DNA from 3 places in the Jejuibacter calystegiae genome. Region 1 is predicted to be linked to each of the others. Evidence: predicted binding sites of a transcription regulator. Region 1 holds the regulator's gene; each other region holds the start of a gene.
What was found. Region 1 encodes Fur, which represses iron uptake genes when iron is present. Its sites were predicted from a motif close to ATAATAATGAGAACNACTATCAA; they were not measured.

Region 1 (4,946 bases):
CAGAGAGCAGCAGTTCACGCACCGCGCGTACGCGCTCGCGGGTGCCTTTCACCATCGGTTTCGGCTCCGCGCTGACGCTGGCCACAGGCGCCTGGGGTTTTGCTGAAGTGGTCTGTGCAGGCAGGGCGGCGGAAACTTTCAACATACGCCGCAAAATGTCGGACGCGCTCTCGCCAATGTGCAGGGTGTGGCTGGCAATATAGCGATACAGCTCGTCATCAACTTCAATCGTTTTCATCTTAATCCAGTGCAATATCTTTCTGAATACAAGTCGTTGGGATTATAAAGACAAATCTCAACAGCGGATAGCGTCAAACCAGGATAGCGGCAAAAGTCGGAATTAACCGGAAATTGCCACCGCACGGCAGAATGCCGAACATGATACCCTAACCAGACGAACTCAAAAAAAGAACTTTGCGATGAAACTCAATACCCGCCTGCAAACTGCACAATCCAGGGACGACCATGCGCCCGTCGTCCTGATTCACGGCCTGTTCGGCAGCCTGGACAATCTTGGGGTGCTGGGACGCTCTCTGGTGCAAGATCGCACGGTGCTGCAGCTCGATCTGCGCAATCACGGTCTCTCCCCGCGAAGCGATAGCATGACGTACAGGGAAATGGCGCAGGACGTGCTGGATACTCTGGACGACTGTCAGCTTGATAAAGTGACGCTGATCGGCCACTCCATGGGCGGTAAAGTGTCGATGGCGCTGAGCGCCCTGGCTCCGGAGCGCATCGAACAACTGGTGATGATTGATATTGCACCGGTGGCCTACCCGGTGCGCCGCCATGATGCCATCTTCGCCGCTGTGCGCGCAGTGACCGACAGTGGCGTTACCCGCCGCCACGATGCCGCGGCGATAATGCGCGAACACATCGAGGAAGAAGGCATTATCCAGTTCCTGCTGAAATCCTTCGCCAGCGGCGAGTGGCGCTTCAATGTGCCGGTGCTCTGGGATCAGTACGACAATATCACCGGTTGGGAGCCCACGCCCCCCTGGCCGCACCCGGCGCTGTTTATCCGCGGCGGCGATTCACCTTATATTCAGGCTTCCTCACAGGCGGAGATTGCCGCACAGTTCCCCCAGGCCCGCGCGCACGTCATCGCCGGTGCCGGACACTGGGTCCACGCGGAAAAACCCCAGGCGGTACTGCGGGCCATTGATCGCTTCCTTACTTCTGATTAAAAACCCATCGTCCGGTCGCCAGATACGCTCCAGGCGTTGGCGCACCGGATGGCACTAATGTATGATGGCGCGCTGTAAAAATCCGCTCCCGTAGCCTTTTCCCTGTCCAGCAGCAGCAAATCATGGCAAAAGAACAAACGGACCGCACGACGCTCGATCTCTTTGCGAACGAGCGCCGCCCGGGTCGACCCAAAACCAATCCGCTGTCGCGTGACGAGCAACTGCGCATCAACAAGCGCAATCAGCTCAAACGTGACAAAGTCCGCGGCCTGAAGCGCGTTGAGCTCAAACTCAATGCCGAGGCGGTGGATGCGCTCAATGAGCTCGCCGATGCGCGTAACATCAGCCGCAGCGAGCTTATCGAAGAGATTCTGCTGAGCCAGCTCGCCCAGCTCCGGGGCTAAGACCGCCCCTTACGCCGTCAGGTATGTTGCATACTGTGCACCCTGCGGCGAATAGCGGTTTCCGCACTCGAAGGGCTTCTGCTATGATTGCCCTATCCGTGGGCATTACGCAGCCACCATACTTTTTTAGATTCAAGAGGTTACTTTACTCATGGCAATCGTAGGCATTTTTTTCGGCAGCGACACCGGCAATACCGAAAATATCGCAAAAATGATTCAGAAACAGCTCGGTAAAGAAGTTGCTGAGGTGCATGATATTGCTAAAAGCAGCAAAGAAGACCTGGAAGGCTTCGATATTCTGCTGCTTGGTATCCCGACCTGGTACTACGGTGAAGCACAGTGTGACTGGGACGACTTCTTCCCCACGCTGGAAGAGGTAGACTTCAACGGTAAGCTGGTTGCGCTGTTTGGCTGCGGCGATCAGGAAGACTATGCGGAATACTTCTGCGACGCGCTGGGTACCATTCGCGATATTATCGAACCGAACGGCGCCACCATCGTGGGTCACTGGCCGACCGAAAGTTACCACTTCGAAGCGTCGAAAGGGCTGGCCGATGATGACCACTTCCTGGGTCTGGCTATTGATGAAGACCGTCAGCCGGAGCTGACCAACGAGCGCGTTGAGAAATGGGTTAAGCAGATCTCTGAAGAGCTGCATCTTGATGAAATCATCAACGCCTGATGATAAGTTGTTGCGGCGCGATCTGCGCCGCATTAATAGATATAACCGATAGTAATAATTGATACATTTCCTTAACTTTGCCCCACTAAGTTGTACAATAAGCCCGGTAAATTGGGCATCGGTGCCGTATCTGGCATAATTTTTCCCACTTTTTTATTCACATTTTTGCAGGTTGAACGCGGTTTTCATTTACCCTTCACGGTTCTATAATGAGACGCATTCATCTTTTTCATGAATTCTATGCAGTGCTCCAGAGGAGCTAAGTCATTAAGCAACAGGACATATTCCGCATGACTGACAACAATACCGCATTAAAGAAGGCCGGCCTGAAAGTCACGCTTCCCCGGTTAAAAATCCTGGAAGTGTTACAGGAGCCTGAAAATCACCATGTCAGTGCGGAAGACTTGTACAAGCGACTGATCGATATGGGTGAAGAGATTGGTCTGGCCACGGTTTACCGCGTGCTGAACCAGTTCGACGATGCAGGCATTGTCACCCGTCACAACTTCGAAGGCGGAAAGTCTGTTTTTGAGCTGACGCAGCAGCATCATCACGATCACCTTATCTGCCTGGATTGCGGCAAGGTGATTGAATTCAGCGATGATTCTATTGAAACTCGTCAGCGCGAGATCGCCACCCGGCACAATATCCGCCTGACCAACCACAGCCTCTACCTGTACGGCCACTGCGCTGAAGGAGACTGTCGGGAAGACGATGGCGCCCATGAGGCCAGCAAGAAGTAAGCGAGTCTACGCCACAGCCAAAAAAAACCGGAGATCGCTCTCCGGTTTTTTGTATAGAGAATAAAACCCCGGCGCAGAGGCCGGGGTTTTACTTATGGCGATTCAGGCGCGCAATATTAGCCGCCCATTTTCGCCCAGGTATCACGCAGTCCAACGGTGCGGTTAAATACCGGCTTATCGGCGCTGCTGGTCAGCCCATCAAGACAGAAGTAGCCTTCACGTTCGAACTGGTACGCGTTTTCCGGCTGTGCCGCCTTCAGGCTCTGCTCTCCGTAGCCCTGCTTCACCACCAGCGATTCTGGGTTAACGGTAGAAAGGAAATCTTCCGCCGAGCCCGGGTTCGCCACGCTGAACAGACGGTCATAGAGGCGGATTTCAATGGGCAATGCGTGAGCAGCGCTGACCCAGTGAATCACCCCTTTCACCTTGCGGCCATCGGCCGGATCTTTGCTCAGGGTATCAGCATCGTAGCTACAGCGAATCGCGGTGATATTGCCATCGGCGTCTTTTTCCACCTCTTCGGCTTTGATCACATAGGCGTTACGCAGACGTACCTCTTTGCCCAGCACCAGACGCTTATACTGCTTGTTCGCTTCTTCACGGAAGTCAGCGCGATCGATCCAGATTTCACCGCTGAAAGGCACCTCGCGGTTACCCATCTCCGGACGGTTCGGATGATTCGGCATGGTCACCATCTCGCTCTGCCCCTGCGGGTAGTTGGTGATGATAAGCTTAACCGGATCGATAACCGCCATCGCACGCGGCGCATTCTCATTCAGATCTTCGCGAATGCAGGCTTCCAGCGACGCCATCTCAACGGTGTTGTCCTGCTTGGTCACGCCGATACGTTTGCAGAATTCGCGGATAGAGGCCGCAGTGTAGCCACGGCGACGCAGACCGGAAATGGTCGGCATACGCGGATCGTTCCAGCCTTCCACTATCTTCTCGGTCACCAGCAGATTGAGTTTACGCTTGGACATAATGGCGTATTCCAGATTCAGGCGCGAAAACTCGTACTGACGCGGATGAGCCGGAATGGTGATATTGTCCAGCACCCAGTCATACAGGCGGCGGTTATCCTGGAATTCCAGGGTACACAGCGAATGGGTGATCCCTTCCAGCGCATCGGAAATGCAGTGGGTGAAATCATACATCGGGTAGATGCACCACTTATTGCCGGTCTGGTGATGATCGGCAAATTTAATGCGGTACAGCACCGGATCGCGCATCACCATAAACGGCGATGCCATATCGATCTTCGCACGCAGGCAGGCGGTGCCCTCGGCGAATTCACCGGCACGCATCTTTTCAAACAGCGCCAGGTTCTCTTCCACGCTGCGATCGCGATACGGGCTGTTCTTGCCCGGCTCGGTCAGAGTGCCGCGGTATTCACGAATCTGCTCCGGCGTCAGTTCATCAACGAAAGCCAGGCCTTTGTTGATCAGTTCGATGGCGTAGTGGTACAGCTGGTCGAAATAGTCAGAGGAGTAACGCACGTCACCCGCCCAGTGAAAGCCCAGCCACTCGACATCCTGCTTAATGGAGTCCACATACTCGATATCTTCTTTAACCGGGTTAGTGTCGTCGAAGCGCAGATTGCAGGTGCCCTGGTAATCCTGAGCGATGCCGAAGTTCAGGCAGATGGATTTCGCATGGCCGATATGCAGATAGCCGTTCGGCTCAGGAGGGAAACGCGTGCAAATGGTGGTGTGTTTGCCGCTGGCCAGATCCTCATCAATAATCTGGCGAATAAAGTTAGTTGGGCGGGCTTCAGCCTCACTCATCTCTTAATACCTCAAAGCGTTTTTAACTCGGTTAACGTGGAATGATCTTACAAGCCGTCGCCGGACACAACCCTTAGTTACAGAAATTCGCACAGCTTTGGCGCGGGAATAAAAAAACGGCCGGGTTCTCACCCGGCCGCTCTCAG
Region 2 (4,946 bases), 2.2 Mb from region 1:
AGTACCGCGAACGGTCGGACGAACACCACGCCAGCGGCTGGCACCAGCTTTACCCAGTACGCGCAGCATATGTTCTGCGTTACCGACTTCGCCCAGTGTCGCGCGGCATTCGGCTTCAACCTTACGCATCTCGCCAGAGCGCAGACGCAGGGTAACGTATGCACCGTCGCGAGCAACGATCTGCACGTATGCGCCTGCAGAGCGAGCCAGCTGGCCGCCTTTACCCGGCTTCATTTCTACGTTATGAACGGTAGAACCAACCGGGATGTTGCGCATCGGCAGGGTGTTGCCGGTTTTGATAGCAGCATCAACGCCAGACTGAATCTGGTCGCCAGCTTTCAGGCCTTTAGGGGCCAGGATGTAACGGCGCTCGCCATCTTTGTACAGAACCAGCGCGATGTTCGCGGAACGGTTCGGATCGTACTCAAGACGCTCAACAACTGCCGGGATACCATCTTTGTTGCGCTTGAAGTCAACAATACGGTAAGCCTGCTTGTGACCACCACCGATGTGACGGGTAGTGATACGGCCATTGTTGTTACGGCCACCGGACTTGCTGTTTTTCTCCAGCAACGGAGCAAAAGGTTTGCCCTTGTGCAGCTCAGGGTTCACCACTTTAACGACGTGGCGACGACCCGGAGATGTCGGTTTACACTTAACAATTGCCATTGTTCTTTACTCCTCCGACTTACTCAGCGCCGCCAATGAAGTCCAGATTCTGGCCTTCTTTCAGGGTGACGTAAGCTTTTTTCCAGTCGCTACGACGACCGATACGCTGTCCATGACGCTTAACCTTACCCTTAACGATCAGGGTACGTACGTCATTGACTTCGACTTCAAACAGTTTCTGCACAGCAGCTTTGATTTCTGCTTTGGTCGCGTCTTTAGCAACTTTGAGAACGATGGTGTTGTTTTTTTCCATCGCAGTAGACGCTTTTTCAGAAACGTGCGGTGCACGCAGCACTTTCAGCAGACGTTCTTCACGGATCATGCCAGCATCTCCTCAACTTGCTTAACAGCGTCAGCAGTCATGACGACTTTGTCGAAGGCGATCAGGCTAACCGGGTCGATACCCGTTGCGTCGCGAACGTCAACCTTGTGCAGGTTACGTGCGGCCAGGAACAGGTTCTCGTCCAGCTCACCAGTGATGATCAGCACATCTTCCAGCGCCATGTCTTTCAGTTTCTGCGCCAGCAGTTTGGTCTTCGGCGCATCGACTGCAAACTTCTCGACGACGATCAGACGATCCTGACGTACCAGCTCGGACAGAATGCTTTTCAGCGCGCCGCGGTACATCTTTTTGTTAACTTTTTGACTGTGGTCCTGCGGACGTGCAGCGAAGGTTACGCCACCAGAGCGCCAGATCGGGCTCTTGATGGAACCGGAACGTGCACGACCAGTACCTTTCTGGCGCCACGGTTTTTTACCGGAGCCAGTCACTTCAGCACGGGTTTTCTGCGCACGGGTACCCTGACGAGCACCTGCAGCGTATGCAACTACAACCTGGTGTACCAGCGCTTCGTTGAAATCACGACCGAAGGTAGTTTCGGAAACAGTCAGCGCGCTCTGCGCGTCTTTCAGTACTAATTCCATTGCTATCTCCTCACGCCTTCACAGCCGGTTTAACGATCAGGTCGCAGCCGGTTGCACCCGGAACAGCACCCTTAACCAGCAGCAGGTTGCGCTCAGCGTCAACGCGTACTACGTCCAGGCTCTGAACGGTTACACGCTCATTACCCATCTGACCTGCCATTTTCTTGCCTTTGAATACTTTGCCCGGAGTCTGGTTCTGACCGATAGAACCCGGAACGCGGTGAGACAAGGAGTTACCGTGAGTCGCGTCCTGGGTACGGAAGTTCCAGCGCTTAACGGTACCGGCGAAACCTTTACCTTTAGAGGTGCCAGTTACGTCAACTTTCTTAACTTCAGCAAACAGCTCAACGCTAATGTCCTGACCTACGGTGAACTCTTCGCCTTCAGCCAGGCGGAATTCCCACAGACCACGGCCAGCTTCAACGCCAGCTTTAGCGAAGTGACCCGCTTCCGGCTTGGTTACGCGGTTTGCTTTTTTAGCACCGGTGGTAACCTGAACTGCACGGTAGCCATCGCTAGCCAGATCTTTAACCTGGGTAACGCGGTTTGCTTCTACTTCGATAACGGTTACGGGGATAGAAACGCCTTCTTCAGTGAAGATGCGGGTCATGCCCACTTTTTTACCGACTAAACCAATCATTGTTTCAACCTCTCAATCGCTCAATGACCCTGATTAACCCAGGCTGATCTGCACGTCTACACCGGCAGCCAGATCCAGACGCATCAGAGCATCAACGGTTTTCTCGGTTGGCTCAACGATGTCAACCAGACGCTTGTGAGTGCGGATTTCGTACTGATCGCGCGCGTCTTTGTTAACGTGCGGAGAGATCAGAACGGTGAAGCGCTCTTTGCGGGTCGGCAGCGGGATCGGACCACGTACCTGCGCACCAGTGCGCTTGGCAGTCTCGACGATTTCCGCGGTTGATTGATCGATCAGGCGATGATCAAACGCTTTCAGGCGGATACGGATTCTTTGGTTCTGCATGAGACCAGAGCTCCAATTATTTATAGACGAAAAGAATTACTCCTCACACCCATTACGATTGATGGGGGAGTGTAATCGTTCTTGCGTAGCTCCCCGATTGGGAGCATTGTCGGCAATCCAAAAAAGAGAAGATTACCACAGGGTTCCGTCGAACCCGCCGTCAATAATGACAAGCCCGCGCATTATACGTGAATATCGCACTTAAGCAAGCGCTGTTTAGAAAAGCGTCACTGTCAACGGCATTCGGCGGAGAAGCCCCTCCCCCGCCGGTGACTGAATCAGGAAGAGGGTTACTCCTCTTCCTTAATCTGGGACTGTATATAGTTCTGCAGGCCAATCTTATCTATCAGCCCCAGCTCCGTTTCCAGCCAGTCAATGTGATGCTCCTCTTCTTCAAGAATCTTGATCATCATGTCCCGGCTGACGTAGTCATGGATGCTGTCAGCATAGGCAATGGCCTCCCGCAGGTCTTTAGCGCCTTCCATCTCCAGTTGCAGATCGGAACGCAGCATCTCTTCCACATCTTCGCCGATGCGTAACTTACCCAGATCCTGGAGATTAGGAATGCCTTCAAGAAACAAGATGCGCTCGATGTATTTATCGGCGTGTTTCATTTCATCAATGGACTCGTGGTATTCAACGTCATTCAGACGCATCAACCCCCAGTCCTTGAACATTCTGGCATGAAGAAAGTACTGATTGATTGCGACAAGCTCATTTCCCAATAATTTATTGAGATAATTTATTATCTTAACGTCACCTTTCATTTTTAACCCTCCGCTTCCACTACAAAAAAGCGTAGAAGGGCTACGGGGTAAGTCAAACTATCCCCGCTAAACCTGAGGTTACCAACAGCGTCGGCAGCACTCAGTGATCAATTGCGGACTCAGGCGATCTCTTTGAATTCCGGCATCTGGATCATCTCTTCCTGCATGATCTCACGGGCAGCTCTCACGCACTTACCACACTGATTGCCAATGGGGATAAATTTACGCAACTGCTGAAAAGACTGGGGATGAAACTGGCGCACGGCCTGGCGGATTTTTTTATCACTCACGCCGTTACATAAGCAAACGTACATAACAACTCCCGTTCAAAAACTGCGCAAATTCTAAATGAGAATAGTTATGATTACAATAGCGCATCGCGGGAAGAAGATCATGTGAGTACTACAATTCACTTACAACAGATAGCAAAAAGGCGCCCGAAGGCGCCTTTTTCGTTCAGCTTAAAAGAAATTAAGCTTCAACTTTAGCAACAACGCCCGCGCCAACGGTACGGCCGCCTTCGCGGATTGCGAAGCGCAGACCCTGGTCCATTGCGATCGGGTGAATCAGCTCAACATTCATTTTGATGTTGTCGCCCGGCATTACCATCTCTACGCCTTCCGGCAGAGTGATGGAACCCGTCACGTCAGTAGTACGGAAGTAGAACTGCGGACGGTAGCCTTTGAAGAACGGAGTGTGACGGCCGCCTTCGTCTTTGGACAGAACGTAAACTTCTGCTTCGAACTTGGTGTGCGGCTTGATGGAGCCCGGCTTAGCCAGAACCTGGCCACGCTGGATCTCATCACGCTTGGTACCACGCAGCAGAACGCCACAGTTCTCACCAGCACGGCCTTCGTCCAGCAGTTTGCGGAACATTTCAACGCCAGTACAGGTGGTCTTCGCAGTATCTTTGATACCAACGATTTCTACTTCGTCGCCCACTTTGATGATACCGGTTTCTACACGACCGGTAACAACGGTACCACGACCGGAGATGGAGAATACGTCTTCGATCGGCAGCAGGAACGGCTTGTCGGTGTCGCGCTCCGGCTCAGGGATGTAGGTATCCAGAGCGTTAGCCAGTTCGATGATTTTCTCTTCCCACTGAGCTTCGCCTTCCAGCGCTTTCAGTGCGGAACCGCGGATAACCGGGCAGTCGTCGCCCGGGAAGTCGTACTGAGACAGCAGCTCACGAACTTCCATCTCAACCAGTTCCAGCAGCTCTTCGTCATCAACCATGTCGCACTTGTTCATGAACACGATGATGCACGGTACGCCTACCTGGCGGCCCAGCAGGATGTGCTCACGGGTCTGCGGCATCGGGCCGTCAGTTGCAGCAACAACCAGGATAGCGCCGTCCATCTGAGCAGCACCGGTGATCATGTTTTTCACGTAGTCGGCGTGCCCGGGGCAGTCAACGTGCGCGTAGTGGCGAGTCGGGGTGTCATACTCAACGTGAGAGGTGTTGATGGTGATACCACGAGCTTTCTCTTCCGGCGCGTTATCGATCTGGTCGAATGCGCGAGCAGCACCGCCGTAGGTCTTAGCCAGTACGGTGGTGATAGCAGCGGTCAGAGTGGTTTTACCATGGTCAACGTGGC
Region 3 (4,946 bases), 980 kb from region 1:
AGAGGATTTTACCGGCATCGGCAATTTTGGCGTCCGCCAGCACGATTTTGTTGGGATAGAGCGCCTTCAGGTCGCGAACGGCGCGTACGCCCTCAGCCACGCAGAGAATGGTGCCGACTTCAATAATGTCCACTTCTTCAGCAATCAGGCGCGTCGTTTCATATGCGGAAGACATTGATTGGTTATCCAGTGCAACCTGCAACATAGGTAATGACATTTTGCTATTCCTTTTAAACAGCCGCTGCCGTGGCGTTATCAATTAAATCCAGCACTTCCTGCGCGGTACGGCAGGCGCGTAAACGGTCGAAGTTGGCTTCATCTTCAAACAGGTTGACGATCTGCATGATGCCCACTTCCTGATGGGTATTGGCATCAACGGCCGCCATGGTGATCAGGATGTCGACCGGGTCGTTATCCTCGTGATTAAAAACCAGCGGAGTTTTTAGCGTGACCAGCGCAAATCCGGTTTTCTTGACCCCTTCTTCCGGGCGTCCGTGCGGCATCGCCAGGCCGGGAGCTATCACAAAATAGGGGCCATGATGAGCTACGCCATCCAGAATGGCCTGGTAGTAGCGCGGCTCTACCACGTCGGCTTTTACTAACAAATCAACGCTCAGCTCTACGGCCTCCTGCCAGGTACCGGCATCGGCCTGTAAAAGAATGGAGTTATTCTCTACCAGTGAATCACGTAATTTCATGTGGCGTCCTTACTTCACATCCAGGGGGAAATGTTCTTTGATCACTTCCAGAAGTTTTGGACCAAAATCCGCAGGCGACAGCATGTTGCGCACGCCTACCACGTATTTGTTGCCGGTGACGCTAATCTCCCCGGCGATATGAGTGGAAGCGATGATGATATCCGCGCCGCTCAATTCACTTTTGTATTCACCTACCGCGCAACTGTTCACCGTGTGATCGATATTTGACTGGGTCAAAAACTGATCCACCTTCATCTTCATGATCATGGAACTCCCTTGCCCGTTGCCACATACAGCCAGAATACGTACGGTCATAGTCAAAACCCCTTATTGAGCAGAAGCATCTGCCAGTTGTTTTTTCGCGTCCTCTTCAGCACGCAGCGTGCGCCCTGCAAAGAACATATAAGCCAGTGCAATAATGATGATGACCGCCATAAACGTGATGCCGATAGAGGCGAAGCCCTGCATCATCGGCGGTGCCAGAATGGACCAGTCCGCCATCCCCATCCAGGCGCTCATACCGGTAAGTTTCACCGCCCAGACGCAGCCAAAGATTTCAATCATCCCCATCACCAGACAAATCTTCAGCGCCGCGCGCCAGCCGCCAAAGTGGTTAGCAAACACACCGATGGTGGCGTTCGAGAAGAACATCGGGATAAAGCCCGGAATAATCAGAATGGAAGAGCCGAAGCCCACCAGAATGCCGACAGCGATCAGCTGGCCGATGGTGCCCCACATAAAGCCCCAGACCACGGCGTTTGGCGCAAAGCTATAAATCGCCGCGCAGTCAATCGCCAGTACGGCCCCAGGAATCAGGCGCTGAGAGATACCGTTGAACGCCTCAGAAAGCTCGGCCACGAACATGCGCACGCCCTGGGTAATAATGAATATCGCCACCGCAAACGAGAAACCGGTTTGCAGGATATAGACTGTCCAGTGGGTGTTGCCCGCCATCGTCTGTACGGTGTCGACGCCGAAGGAGAGCAAAATCGCGCCGAAGAAAATGGTCATCACAATGGCCGTGGAGACGATGTTGTCATGGAAGATATTCAGCCAGCCTGGCAGCTTAAGATCCTCAACGCTCTCCTCTTTTTTCCCCAGATACGGCGCAACCTTATAAGCAATCCAGGAGGCAAACTGCTGTTGGTGTCCGATGGAAAAGCCGCAGCCGTCTGTGACTTCCTGGGTTGGCTTGTACATCATGTTAGAGGTGATGCCCCAATAGAGCGACACCAGCACCGCCGTGCAGATAATGGTCGTCCACATCGGGTAGCCAAAGATATAGAAAGAGACGGCAATCAGCCCCGCCTGCTGAAACATGATGTGCCCGGTCAGCATGATGGTGCGAATGCCGGTAATGCGCCGCAGCAGGACGTAACAAATATTCAGCGCCAGAGCTAACAACACGGCATAGCCCACCCAGCTGTAGGCATCGCCCATGCGCTCAATGGTCGCCATCATTGATGCGTAGGTATCGGAGATAGCGCCGTTAATGCCGTAAACCTCAGACATTTTCGCCACTACCGGTTTAAAGGTGCTGGTCAGAATGCCGGAGCCGGCCTGCAGCAACATAAAACCAATAATGGTTTTAATCGTCCCTTTAACAATGACGCCGGGACTTTTGTGCAGCAGGATATATCCCAGGCACGTCACGATCCCCAGCAGCAATGGGGCGTTGGTCATTACCTGGTTAAAGAACACGGTAAAGATGTTGTAGAGAATCTCCATAACACACTCCAGAAGGTGGAAGCTCCGAACGCACGCTACGCCCAGGTTTTATTGTTGCGAACACTTTAATAATCAAAAGTAATCACAACAAGATTGCGTTTGATTAAATGTGACGCGCGCTGCAAATAATCTTTTAATCCGTTATGATATTAATTCTCATTTTCAAAAATCAGTAAATATTGTATATAAATCAATTAAATAAAATCACTCGCATATCATCAGGTACGTATCATCCTCGTTTTGCTCCTTATGAATACTCACATAAAGGGTAAAGTTCAGGATTGCAATTCTGAACAAACAATGCCAGTATTCGTCAAAATAGATCACATTATGATTGGTTTTGATAATGCGTGAGGGGTAAATAAATGAGTAAAGTGCAAACCATCACCCGTGAATCATGGATCCTGAATACTTTTCCTGAGTGGGGTAGCTGGCTGAATGAAGAAATTGAACAAGAGCAGGTAGCGCCTGGCACCTTTGCCATGTGGTGGTTGGGTTGTACGGGCATCTGGCTGAAATCCGAAGACGGGGCCAATATCTGCGTCGATTTCTGGTGTGGTACCGGCAAGCAAAGCCACGGCAACCCGCTGATGAAAACAGGCCACCAGATGCAGCGCATGGCGGGCGTGAAAAAGCTCCAGCCAAATCTGCGCACCACTCCCTTTGTTCTGGATCCGTTCGCCATTCGCCAGATCGACGCCGTGCTCTCTACCCACGATCATAATGACCATATTGATGTGAACGTGGCTGCCGCCGTGATGCAGAACTGCGCCGATGACGTACCGTTTATCGGCCCGCAAACCTGCGTCGACCTGTGGATTAGCTGGGGCGTGCCGAAAGAGCGCTGCATCGTGATAAAACCGGGCGATGTCGTAAAAATAAAAGATGTTGAAATTCACGCGCTCGACGCTTTTGACCGTACCGCCCTGATCACCTTACCTGCGGATCAAAAAGCCGCGGGCGTACTGCCTGACGGAATGGATCAGCGCGCGGTGAACTACCTATTCAAAACGCCGGGCGGCAACCTCTACCATAGCGGCGATTCTCACTATTCAAATTACTATGCGAAGCACGGTAACGAGCATCAGATCGACGTGGCGCTGGGTTCCTACGGTGAAAATCCGCGCGGTATTACCGACAAAATGACCAGCGCCGATATCCTGCGCATGGCCGAGTCGCTGAATACCAAAGTGGTTATTCCGCTCCACCACGATATCTGGTCAAACTTCCAGGCCGATCCGCAGGAAATCCGAGCTCTGTGGGAAATGAAAAAAAACCGGCTGAAATATGGCTTTAAGCCTTTTATCTGGCAGGTTGGCGGGAAATTTACCTGGCCGCTGGATAAAGACAACTTCGAATACCACTATCCGCGCGGATTCGATGACTGCTTCACCATAGAACCGGATCTGCCCTTCAAGTCCTTCCTGTAATGCTTCTCCGGCAGGCGGTAATCGTTGACCGCCTGCCGGAAATTATCTCCGCCAGCATTAGTATTTTCACCTGATTTCAAATATTATCTTTGCTTATCACTTTTAATCGGATTTGCTCATGACGGAAGCGCAAAGACATCAAATTTTACTGGATTTGCTGGCACAAACGGGATTTGTCACCGTGGAGCAGATGATTTCCCGGCTGGGAATTTCTCCGGCGACGGCTCGACGCGATATCAATAAACTCGACGAAAGCGGCAAGCTGAAAAAAGTCCGCAACGGCGCAGAAGCCATCAGCGAGCAGCGCCCACGCTGGTCACCACTGAATATTCATCAGGCGCAAAACCACGATGAGAAAGTGCGGATTGCGCATGCGGCTTCGCAGTTGGTGAATCCCGGCGAAAGCATCGTCATTAACTGTGGCTCTACCGCCTTCCTGCTTGGGCAGGAGCTGTGCGGTAAACCCGTACAGATCATTACTAACTATCTGCCGCTGGCCAACTATCTTATCGATCAGGAACACGACAGTGTCATCATTATGGGCGGGCAGTATAACCGCAGCCACTCTATCACCCTGAGTCCGCAGGGCAGCGAAAACAGCCTGTATGCCGGGCACTGGATGTTTACCAGCGGCAAAGGGCTAACCACTGAAGGGCTGTATAAAACCGATATGCTGACGGCGATGGCGGAGCAAAAAATGCTTAACGTCGTCGGTAAACTCGCGGTACTGGTCGATAGCAGCAAAGTGGGTGAACGCGCCGGGATGCTGTTCAGCCAGGCAGGGGAAATAGACCTGGTGATTACCGGAAAACAGGCCGATGAAGCTATCCTCAGGCAGCTTGAAAAACTGGGCTTATTGGTTATCCGCGTTTAAATAACCTCTTTCGCAGACAAGGAATTATTTTTTTAACGTGTTTTTTACATCATTGACCGTCAAACCCATAAAAAGATGCGGATACCCGCATTATGACGTTTCAGCGTACGGAAAAGGGCAGCACTTCCCGCGCTGATGTCGATATGGGGAGAACCGGGCATATTCCCCTGGTTATCGATCGTGCCGGACAAAAGCAGGCGTTTCGCTGCCAGTCGT

Region 2: bfd (bacterioferritin-associated ferredoxin) is a predicted target of Fur. The motif match lies at 3,694-3,716, and genes of this name have one in related genera.
Region 3: ulaG (L-ascorbate 6-phosphate lactonase) is a predicted target of Fur. The motif match lies at 2,570-2,592, and genes of this name have one in related genera.

Annotation. Positions count from the first base shown of each region.
Region 1 covers NZ_CP040428.1:2,907,079-2,912,024, reverse strand. Annotated here, with positions in the region: gene seqA (replication initiation negative regulator SeqA) at 1-238, opposite strand, end outside; gene ybfF (esterase) at 420-1,187, shown strand; gene ybfE (LexA regulated protein) at 1,310-1,591, shown strand; gene fldA (flavodoxin FldA) at 1,743-2,273, shown strand; gene fur (ferric iron uptake transcriptional regulator) at 2,564-3,016, shown strand; gene glnS (glutamine--tRNA ligase) at 3,133-4,800, opposite strand.
Region 2 covers NZ_CP040428.1:714,004-718,949, forward strand. Annotated here, with positions in the region: gene rplB (50S ribosomal protein L2) at 1-669, opposite strand, end outside; gene rplW (50S ribosomal protein L23) at 689-991, opposite strand; gene rplD (50S ribosomal protein L4) at 988-1,593, opposite strand; gene rplC (50S ribosomal protein L3) at 1,604-2,233, opposite strand; gene rpsJ (30S ribosomal protein S10) at 2,267-2,578, opposite strand; gene bfr (bacterioferritin) at 2,869-3,345, opposite strand; gene bfd (bacterioferritin-associated ferredoxin) at 3,465-3,659, opposite strand; gene tuf (elongation factor Tu) at 3,817-4,946, opposite strand, start outside.
Region 3 covers NZ_CP040428.1:3,882,225-3,887,170, reverse strand. Annotated here, with positions in the region: gene ulaD (3-keto-L-gulonate-6-phosphate decarboxylase UlaD) at 1-217, opposite strand, end outside; gene ulaC (PTS ascorbate transporter subunit IIA) at 231-698, opposite strand; gene ulaB (PTS ascorbate transporter subunit IIB) at 708-1,013, opposite strand; gene ulaA (PTS ascorbate transporter subunit IIC) at 1,026-2,426, opposite strand; gene ulaG (L-ascorbate 6-phosphate lactonase) at 2,792-3,856, shown strand; gene ulaR (HTH-type transcriptional regulator UlaR) at 3,975-4,730, shown strand; gene FEM41_RS25080 (hypothetical protein) at 4,823-4,946, shown strand, end outside.